One region of the Alkalihalobacillus sp. MEB130 genome, then DNA from elsewhere that is predicted to be linked to it. Evidence: riboswitches for the same ligand, from Rfam matches in the RefSeq annotation. Region 1 holds a riboswitch; the other holds the start of a gene.

What was found. Region 1 has a riboswitch for cobalamin ahead of N0O92_RS05895 (DUF4430 domain-containing protein). Riboswitches for the same ligand answer to the same signal wherever they lie in the genome.
Region 2: linked by a shared signal. The riboswitch ahead of N0O92_RS03585 (ABC transporter substrate-binding protein) and the one ahead of N0O92_RS05895 (DUF4430 domain-containing protein) in region 1 are both predicted to bind cobalamin.

Annotation. Positions count from the first base shown of each region.
Region 1 is NZ_JAOANA010000004.1:111,997-117,505, forward strand. It holds gene N0O92_RS05880 (ABC transporter ATP-binding protein) at 1-3, opposite strand, end outside; gene N0O92_RS05885 (energy-coupling factor transporter transmembrane component T) at 1-863, opposite strand, end outside; gene N0O92_RS05890 (DUF4430 domain-containing protein) at 865-1,746, opposite strand; gene N0O92_RS05895 (DUF4430 domain-containing protein) at 1,819-3,750, opposite strand; cobalamin riboswitch at 3,881-4,074, opposite strand; gene N0O92_RS05900 (S8 family peptidase) at 4,195-5,509, opposite strand, start outside.
Region 2 is NZ_JAOANA010000002.1:366,873-372,381, forward strand. It holds gene N0O92_RS03575 (adenosylcobinamide amidohydrolase) at 1-1,126, opposite strand, end outside; gene N0O92_RS03580 (FecCD family ABC transporter permease) at 1,119-2,192, opposite strand; gene N0O92_RS03585 (ABC transporter substrate-binding protein) at 2,155-3,165, opposite strand; cobalamin riboswitch at 3,331-3,533, opposite strand; gene N0O92_RS03590 (GTP-binding protein) at 3,767-4,948, shown strand; gene N0O92_RS03595 (FAD/NAD(P)-binding protein) at 5,047-5,509, opposite strand, start outside.

The DNA of each region.
Region 1 (5,509 bases):
CATTTGATATACCCTCCTCCTTCTATCATTAATGGAAATGAAACAAAAAGTAAAAACCCCGTCAAGAAATACATTTCAATCATCGTTAAGCTAAGAGAATCCATTACAGGATAGACAACTATATAACCGTAACCCATTAACCGTCCTATTAAAGTAAGACAGAACAAAAAGACAAGAATGGCCATAGAGCATATATCTCCTCTTTTGAGACGATAATGCTCATAGCTACTACGCTGCTTCCGTCCATACCCTCTCGCTTTCATTGAATCAGCCGTCTGAATGGCCTCTTCAAGCGAATAAGTTACTAGCACTTGCACATATAAAAGCCCATTTTTTGCTTTCTGTCTCCAAGTACCTTCAACAACGGAAATGCCTTTACTTTGCTGTACAGCCGTTATTTCATCTAACCTTCTTTTCATTAACGGAATAAAACGAAGAGTTAGCATAAGAAGAACAGCAAATTGCGGTAAAAATTTCGAAAAAAGATACAAAAGCTTATTCGGTGTCATCACTTCATTATAAGAAACGAATAAAGCAATGATACTCATAATCGTTAAAGCTGTCATTCCCCCATAGACAATCGCCTCTAACGTGAATCGGTGGTTGAGTATTTCAAATAACAGGTGCTGACCTCGCTCGTTAAAGAGTGGATTAATTAGGAACACAAGCAATCCGCTTGAAAGAATGAGAACCCCCCATCGCCTAACACTTCTAAACCGATCCTGGACGTAATGCACGAGCAAAATGAGAAAAAAGACAGCACTCAAACTTATTGGGTGCTGCATGAACATGATAAGGATAATGGTACCAACATAATACAAAAACGTAACAAATGGATGGAGATGGTAAAAATAGGCATTCATATTAGTTCCCCGTATAATCTTCTGTGTAAATCCACTCGATCCGATCACCATCACTTACATTCGTTGCCCCTGCGCTTCGACTCAAATTGGATCCATTTATTTTTGCAACCCAGCCACTACGAGGACCATAATCAAATTCATATATGTTTTTAATCCCCGCGACATACGCTGACGAACCTCTTCCACTATAATCAACATGAATGCTTCTTTTGCTAGCTTCATTTACCAAAACATCTAATACGGTTTCCCCGTCTTTAATCGCAACCGATGTTTGGCTAATAATGGCTCCTACATCTTTTGGACCAGAGACAATAAGAGTCACTTTTGGCTCAGCTTTTTCTTCTTTTTTCGGTTCTGATTCAGGAGTCGGCTTTGGTGTTGGCTTCTGCTCCTGTGTCACCTGTTCTTTTGGTTTCTCAGTTGAAGGTGTTTGCTTTTTTGGTTCCTTTTCATTTGTTGGTGAGATCGTCGATTTTTTCTCACTAGCGGTTTTCTCACTCGTTTCTGAAGACTTAGTAGAACTACTACTACTACTACTACTACTACTACTACTACTACTACTACTACTACTGTTATTACTTTGGTTAGTAGTTGAAGGGGGCGTGTTACTAGTCTTTTTTTCTACTGCCTTTTCTTTTACAACTTCTGCTTCTTCTCTCTTTTCCGAAGATTCTTCCGGAATTTCCTCTTCAATCTCAACTTGCTCTTCCTCTAATACATCTTCTTCAACAACATCTTCTTCAACCTCTATTTCTTCCAAAGCCTCTGTGAGCGTTTCCTCTTCTAGTTCAGCAGTTGTTTCTGCTGTACCACATCCAATTAAACTAACAACAATCAAAATGGAAAATAGGAACGTTATCATTTTTTTTCTAAGACTATTCATGAGTACCTCCTTTTGAAAAAAGAAACCCTCCTGTACAAGGACAAGAGGGCTATTTTATTGCCTGTAAATAAACTACACGTTCATTCTCTTGGATCTAGCATAAACATACAGCGCCAGTCCAACTAATAAAATGAACGTTCCTAACAACATCCAGTTATATGTGTTTGTCGCGGTAGTAGGAAGTCTGTCTCCAGTTTGTTCTGGCGAAACTTTTTTTGTTGCTCCTACTTCAGTTGAAGTTGGTTCTTCTGTGCTAGAATTAGAATCTTTCTTTGGTGCAGATTCTGCTTTCTCCTCTATTTCTTCTGTCTCTGGTTGTTTAACGACAGGTTGTTCTGGTTGTTCTGGTTGTTCTGGTTGTTCTACTTCGTTTACTGGCAAATTATACAAAGAACTGTTTCCTTGCATAAATAATTGATAAGCTACAATTCCACGGAATCCTTGCTCAGTGGAGAATGGATCACTTTCATCCCCACCTTTCCAATCAAATCCGCCATCCGAATTTTGAAAAGAAAGTAAAAACTCAATTAAACTACCTTTATCACTCGTGAATTTTACACTATGAGCATCGATTCCTAATGCGGATAAGGCAATAACGACTTGTGCAGCAGTTGAACTATTATCAACTTTTCCAGTTTGATAAGCCTCTGCTACAAATTCAAGTGCAACTTCTACAGCTAGTTCTACATGGTTATCATTCATAGATAATGCAGACATTTCACTGCTCTTAACATAAGGAGCAAGAGCTGTCAGAACCATTGATGTCGTATCAACATCACTTGTTGAGCTTAAATCCCAAGCCCAACCGCCATCATTATTTTGCTTTTCTAATAAATAATCTACTAATTTTTCACGTGTCCACTCTGCATCTTCTGGCACTTCAAAATTAGCACTATCTAATGCAATTAAACCATATATAACTCCGTTTAACCCTTGTCTAGTTACGTTGCCATTATAAATAGCTTCAACAAGATTATACCCTTCAAAATTAGTAGGGTCTCCTCCTGCAGCTAAAATTCCTAACGTATAACGCTCATAATCCGTAATGTTTCTAAAATGTCCTTCTGCTTCCGTTATTTCTTGTTTCACTTTTTCTAAATAACGATTCGGAATCGTTTTCCCCGCTTGTTTTAATGCTACAGCTTGCCATTCACCAATTGTACCAGCTAGGATGTAGTCACTTGCTGCATCAACAGATGTTTTAACAAGCTCTTGATCGAAACTAGGCTGAGTCTCTTCTTTTACTTCTTCTTGCTTTTCTTCGGCTTGTTCTTCTTCCGTTACACCTTGTTCATGTTCCTCTACTAATTCCTCAGACGGTTCCCAAGACTCATACTTAAAGGAGATTTCATCTCCATCTTCTAGTACATAGCTGCCTGCTCCAACTTGAGCAGACTCACCATTAATATATAATGCCCAGTAATACGTCCCTTCTGCCTCTACCCCACCAATTCCATGAATCATCGGTCCATATTGTTCATGAATGCTGAAGTCTACATCTTCTACCATGACCGTTAATAATTGAAAAGCTGTTGCCCCTTCAATAAAAGGTGTACTAGCTGGTTCAAAAATCGTATTTTCGTTTCCAATAACTGTAATAGACGCACTATTGGATGTTGTCGTCCAGTCAACATATTTAAACGTTAATTGATCTCCTGCTTGAACGACATAACTATCTGCACCTACATATGAGCTAATGCCATTAATATAGAAAGCCCAATAATATGTATCTTCCGCTTCTACACCTTTAATGGAGGTAATATATTTCCCCCACGTTTGATCTTCATATTGAACATGTTCTTCTCCAACTACTTTCAGAAGAATGTCAAAAGCTGTATCTCCATCTTCCAAAACAAAATCGGTTGGATCAACTACAACCTCATTATCTCCAACTATTTTAATTGTTTCATTGTTAGAATTTGCGAATGTAGCTGTTGGAATTCCACCAAAAGCAAGTACAAACACTAATAAAAAGCTCACAAACAAATTTGTAACACTCTTCATTCTCTTCTCTCCCTAATCTGATTTATTTATTTTGGCATAAAAAAAACCTCTTAATAGAGGTGAAGACGTTAAGGAGCAGAAATGAAACAAAACTATTTCCGTCTTAACACCCTTCTATCCTCGTAGAACGTGGTGAAAATAAAAATAGGCAGGTTTCCTGGCTCATGATCATCGCTCCCTATGCCTTCCCATCTACTTAGACAGTGACATGTTATAGGTTGCTCTCATTTACAGTGGCGGGACCGCGTTGGCTTTTAACCAAACTTCCCTATTAAGCTAGAAGAATCATTCGATTGTTCTAGCACCTATTTATATTACATATTTTTATGTCGACATTATTATACAAAAAAACAGATAGATTTGTATATATTTTTTTAGGCACTGATAGAAGAGGGGTCTGACCCTTACCCCCAGGGGGTAAGGGTCAGACCCCTCTTTAGTGTACTAAATTGAACGCTCTGCATTGATATAGCCGGCACCATAAATGTTCCGGTCTCTGTTATTCCATAAATCTGTTCCATTTTTAAGTCGTTGTTTCACTTCCTCTGGTGTCAAATCTGGATGTTGTTGTAACATTTGTGCGACAATCCCGGCGCAAATAGGAGTGGCCATTGACGTTCCTGATAGAACAAAATAATCTGTATTAATTCTGCTTCCTTTTTGTAATTTATCTAAATATGATCTAGGCGACCTTAATGAAACAATGTTTACACCCGGGGCAAGTATATCAGGACTTTGACTACCATATATCGTTGGTCCTCGGCTTGAGAAATTTGCAACGACATCATCACTCCGGTCTACCGTATCCCGATCATCAAGGGCACCAACAGTAATGACCCTTTCGCTTACACCCGGACTCGCAATCGTGTATGGATCAGGTCCCGAATTCCCAGCGGCTACACAAACAACGATTCCTCTTTCCCACGCTTGCTCGACTATACGTACCATTGGATCATCAGAGACATGTTCATACTGCTGTGCAGGGGCACCTAATGACAGATTTATTACGTGTATTGGTTGATTTGGATTGCGATTGTTATAGTCGATACACCATTGTACACCTTGCATGACCGTTTCAAGGGAACCAGATCCAACCTTATTCAATACTTTGACCCCAACTACATTAGCTTCAGGAGCAGGTCCCATGTACATGCCATTTGACGCTGCCCCATTACCAACAGCATCCCCAGCACAATGAGTTCCATGCCCATTATCGTCATATGGCTCGCTTCTTTGATTAATAAAATCAACGAAATCAACAATCCTTCCCGAGAGATCTTGATGAGGATGAATTCCTGTATCTAACACTGCAACAGTCACTCCTCTTCCAGTTAGCACTCTCTCATTCCGAATCACGTTTCTCGCATTTGCAGAGCTGACAGCTGTATTAAGCAAAGCTTGAACTTCTCGATTCAAAGAAATTTTCTTAATTTGAGGACAACCTTCCAGAAGCTCCTCTAGTACGGCAGGAGTTAAATCCGCACTACAACAAGATATAGCAGAAAATTCATTTCTCATTTTACTCCCGAAATGCCTATTAAAAATTTGATTCATATTTAAGCAGCCTTCTTTGTAGCAACCACCTTTAAATTCTATAATCACGCTCATTCTTCGAGTTCTTTTCATTGCTCCTTCTACCATCTTATGCAAAAAACAAGGCGTCCACTTAAATGGTTTGTAAAGGTGTAAAACCTTCTCACGTAACGGCTTATCCATTTTATGAGCATAAGATCGAACCATTTGCACCATTTGAAAGCCA
Region 2 (5,509 bases), on a different contig from region 1:
CAACGGCATTTCCAACTCCGGCTGTCACGATTACAAGCATGGAAATACCCTCTAATTCCTCTTCAATCACCACCATGTCCTCTAGCTTAACAGCCGTCATCATTCCAACTGCCCGCTCATATGGAATCTGATCGTTTTCCATCCACCTGCGAACATCACTTTTAGGGTCGGAGCAATGATAGTTTTTATCAACATGAAAATTACAAAAGTGAGTGACCCATTGTATTCCTTCGCCTATCACACCATTTGAAATTGTCCGAAGCGGTTTATTAAAACGAACATGGATATATTGGTCATTTTGCTCTATTTTATAGGAATCTTTAAAATAGAAAGGCTCTTTAACAACTGAGAAATTGGGTGTCATTAACAGTTGGGGCTTTGGGACATTTGGATGGGACTGAGTGTTCACATCGACTTCATAGACTTTTTTCAATTGTCCTTCTTTACGTAATGTATCAACGCCCCCAACATCGAGAAAAGCTCCATTATGAAGCAACGCCACTCGGTCAGCATAAAGAGAAGCCACATTTAAATCATGTAAAATGGCAAAAATGGTTAACTCCATCGACTTTTGACGTTCTTTTAATAAATCTAGCATTTGAAACGTATGCTTAATATCTAGATGATTCGTAGGTTCATCTAAGAGTAAAAGTTCTGGTTCTTGTGCTAACGCTTTGGCCAACAAAACCCTTTGTTTTTCACCACCACTAATCATCCGAAAAGGTGTTTTTCGGTAATGAGTGACTTGTGTAATTTCCATTACTTCCTCAATTACTTGCAAGTCTCTCTTTGATAATTGCTTGAAGAGCCCCTTTTGGTGGGGATAACGACCTAGACTAATAATTTCTTCTACAGTATAGTCAAAAGAGATTTGAACTTCTTGTGATAACACAGCTACCTTTTTTGCTTTCTCAAGTTTAGAAAGAGAGGAAATAGGTTTAGATGATAATAGAATATTCCCTTTTTGAATTGGAAGTTGTCCCGTTATTAATTTAAATAAAGTCGTTTTACCACTTCCATTTGGACCGAGTAGAGAGAAAAATTCACCTTTTTTGATTTCCAAATGTAAACCATTAATAATAGAGTTGTTGTTGTATCCTCCAACCAAATTCTCAACTTTAATCACTTCGATCCCCCCTTCCCATTCGTTCTCTTATTAATAGTAGAGCAAAAACAGGTGCCCCTATTAAAGCCGTAATTACTCCAATCGGTAATTCTTTTGGCGCTATAATCGTTCTCGCAACTAAGTCTGCTAGTATAAGAAATGCTCCACCTGTAAGCATTGATAACGGAAGAACATGCTTATGGTTAGGACCTGTTAAAAGCCTCACTAAATGAGGGATAACAAGACCAACAAAGCCTATTGAACCAGAGACAGCTACAGCGGCTCCTGTTAATAAAGAAGCGCCAATTAAAATATAGGTCTTCCCCTTTTTCACGTTTACTCCGATATGATCCGCCGCGTTCTCTCCTAACGCTAGAGCATTCAGTTCTCGGTAATGAATGAGCAGCATACATGAACCAATAATCGTAAAAGGGACAATTAATTGTACGTGGCTCCACCCTCTCATTCCTACACTGCCGTATAACCAATAAATGATCTGTGTCATCGCGTCCCTGTCACCTAAAGAAATAATTAAAGAGGTAACAGCACCAATAAAGGCACTAATAATAATTCCCGCAAGGATGATTGTTTCAATGGCCAAACTACGACTACTCAATCGCACGAGACCAAACACAACTAATAACGTAATAAATCCACTTATTATCGCAACAACCGGCAAAGTAAAACTTCCTAATCCGACAATCGTCACTTGAAAGAATAAAACAGATACCGCTCCAAGTGCTGCACCTGATGAGACACCGATCGTATAGGGATCAGCAAGCGGATTGCGTAAAAGTCCTTGAAAAGCAGCACCAGCTAGTCCAAGAGAAGCTCCAACGAAAAAGGCAAGGAGAACACGAGGGAACCGAATATTCCAGATAATCATTTCTTCATTTCTAGGAACCTCTTCTAACCATCCAAGGTTCAAACTATTTTCAGCAACAATATGTAAAATGATAGGAATCGAAATGATAACACTGCTTACCAATAAACCAAGGAGGGTTGTACCAAGTACAAACCCTCCAATTACGATATACAACCAAACAATCTTATTGCTCAAAAACGTCAGGATAGATAAGTTTCGCAAGAGTTTCCACTCCTTCGATTAAACGAGGTCCAGGACGAGTAACTGTATCATTATCAACATCATATACTTGTTCATTTTTAATTGCAGGTACCTCAGCCCATCCATCACGTGCAAGAACATCGTCTCTTGGATTCTCTACATAGTAACCATACGTCGTTATAATAACATCAGGGTTCAATTGAACAATCTCTTCTTCTGTCAAAGTTACCCAACCCTCTTGTTCTTCTGCTGCATTAATAGCTTGAATCGATTCAAGCATTTCATGCATAAACGTATTTTGTCCAGTTGTAAAGATATCTGGAGCTGGCGAAACTTCAACCCAAACTTTTTTCTGTTCTGTAACCAATTCTTCTGCTTGTTCTTTAATAGCGTCGTGGCGCTCCTTCATGTCAGAGATGATTTCTCCTCCTGCAGACTGACTTCCAGTAACAGTTGCAATCATTTCAATCTTATCGTAAACATCATCAAATGAAGTTGAACTTCCAACAACGACAACGTTAATGCCCGCTTCTTCGTATTGTTCCAGAATATCTGGGTGTGTATTGTAATGATAATCTGTTACGAGTGCAATATCTGGTAATAGAGTAAGAACTAGTTCGGCATTCATATCTTGACCGCCTACCTTTTCAACTTCAAGGGCTTCGGCAGGGTAATTACAAAAATCCGAAACACCAATTACTTTATCTCCTAATCCTAAAGCAAACGTGATCTCAGTATTACTCGCTTGAATAGAAACAATCGATTCAGGCTCTGTTTCAATTGTTACTTCGCGACCAGCATCATCTGTAATCGTAACTGGAAAGAGATCGTCACTATCTCCTGAGTCACTTTTTTCCTCTTCAACATCTGATTCAGTAACACTTGGCTCATCTGGACTATTTTGCTCTTGGATTCCACAGCCAACAATGATAGCTGCCATAAAGAATAATACTAGACCAAACAACCCCCACTTTTTCAAAAACTCAACATTCATTTCTTCTTTCCCCCTTTAATTTTGAGCACAAAAAAACGCTATTCCATAGGAAAAGCGTGAATGTTAAAGACACATATGTATTCAGTCTATAAGTCATATAAACCTAATAGCAATCTACATAAATGGTAAATTACTTGCGCTTTAAACATTCCTTTCCTCGAGGAAGCTTAATCGTACAAATAGGCAGGTCTCCTGACTTACGAATCATCGTAGGTTATCCTTCCCATGTGACAACACACAGTGGATTTAATCTAACCATCCTCATCGTATACAGTGGCGGGACCGTGTTGGATTTACACCAACTTCCCTCTTAGTCTTAAATGTAGAAAAACATGAACATTCAAGAAACCTATTTGTCTAATATTCATTTTTAGCTCTATGAGCAATTATAAGAGAGTTATATGTACTTTGTAAATAAGCCTTTTAATATTATTTTTACTACGATAGAAAATGAACAAAATTTGTAAACTCTCATCTAAGAAATTGTTCTATCATTCATAAGGTGTTTACAAATAGATAAAAGAACGATAAAATACAAATCGTAACCATTACTATTTGTGAAGATTAAAGAAACACTATTGAATGACAAAGGAGAACGATCATGCAAAAAATTCCTGTTACCGTACTAAGTGGGTACTTAGGTTCTGGTAAAACAACATTGTTAAATCACATCTTATCCAACCGCGAAGGATTAAAAGTTGCGGTCATTGTTAACGATATGAGCGAAATAAATATTGACGCCAGGCTCGTTAAAAATAATGGTTTCACTAGAACAGAAGAAAAATTAGTAGAACTTCAAAACGGCTGTATTTGCTGTACTCTGCGAGAAGACTTAATGCAAGAGGTTGAGCGAATCGTGGACGCAGGTAATATTGATTATATTGTAATTGAATCTTCAGGTATAAGTGAACCTGTTCCTGTTGCTCAAACATTTACGTATAGTGACGAAGAACTCGGGATTGATTTAACGAAAAAGTGCAAGTTAGATACGATGGTAACGGTTGTTGACGCGAACCGCTTTTGGGATGATTATGCATCAGGTGAGTCACTTCTTGACCGTAAAGAAGGTACAGATGAAAACGACACGCGTGAAATCTCAGACTTGCTAGTCGATCAGATCGAATTTGCTGATGTTATTGTCCTTAATAAGATTGAGATGCTAAAAGAAGTCGATAAAAAAGAATTACTAGGATTCTTACGTAAATTAAATGCTGACGCAAATATTATTCCAACGTCTTACTCAAAAGTTGACTTAGTTTCGATTTTGGATACTAACAAATTTGATTTTGAAAAAGTTAGTCAATCTGCTGGCTGGATCAAAGAATTAAATGAAGAGCATACTCCAGAAACAGAGGAATATGGAGTTTCTTCCTTTGTTTATCGAAGCAGAAAGCCATTTCACCCTGAACGATATATGAACTGGTTAGAAAATTGGCCAGTAGACGTTGTTCGCGCAAAAGGATTTATTTGGATTGCATCAAGAAACAACATGGCTGGCTTACTATCTCAATCAGGTTCTTTAGTTACTATTCAAGGTGCTGGAGAATGGGTAGCTGCGTACCCCGAAGAAGAGCAACACCAAACTCTTCTTGATGATCCGGAACTCCAAGCAAAATGGCATCCAGAATTTGGTGACCGAATGACCGAACTAGTCCTAATTGGAATCGACATGGATCATGAGCAAATAAGCAGTTCTTTAGATCACTGCTTATTAACCGATATAGAAATGGCTTCAGATTGGACAAAACTACATGACCCACTCCCTCAATATATAGAAGCGTAATTACTCGGATGTTCACAGAAATGAAATAGGAAGGAGATTCTTTGTTTTTAGAATCTCCTTCCTATTTTTCATTATGATACTTTTCACTTACTTCTCATTTATCTCATTTGAGATTGAACAATTCTCTCCGCTCCTCTTCTAGCACCTGATATGTTTCTAGAGACTGGTCCAATTACCAGTTCAGCCAATGCACCCATTACATAAAGATTTTCTCCCCATTGCAAAGAGTCTTCGGATACAATCGGATACCCGCAATTTGCACAGTGCAGTTGTTCCTTTTCTATAGTAGGTTGTAACCATTCGATACCTGGAGGAGAGGCGTGAAAACCCGTAGCTAATAAGACATGGTCTGTTCTAATAGATGTCTTTTCTAATTCTAGTACTATTTCCTCTTTTTCATATAATGCTTTGGATACGTTATCAATTAAGAGTTCAAGACGCCCTTCCCTACCCGCACTTATTACTTTCATCTTAAGCTCTTGTGGGATTGACCCTCTGAACCTTGCATTAGCAATAATCTTCCTTCTTTCTTCAAGACATGTAACCTTTTCAAATGATTTC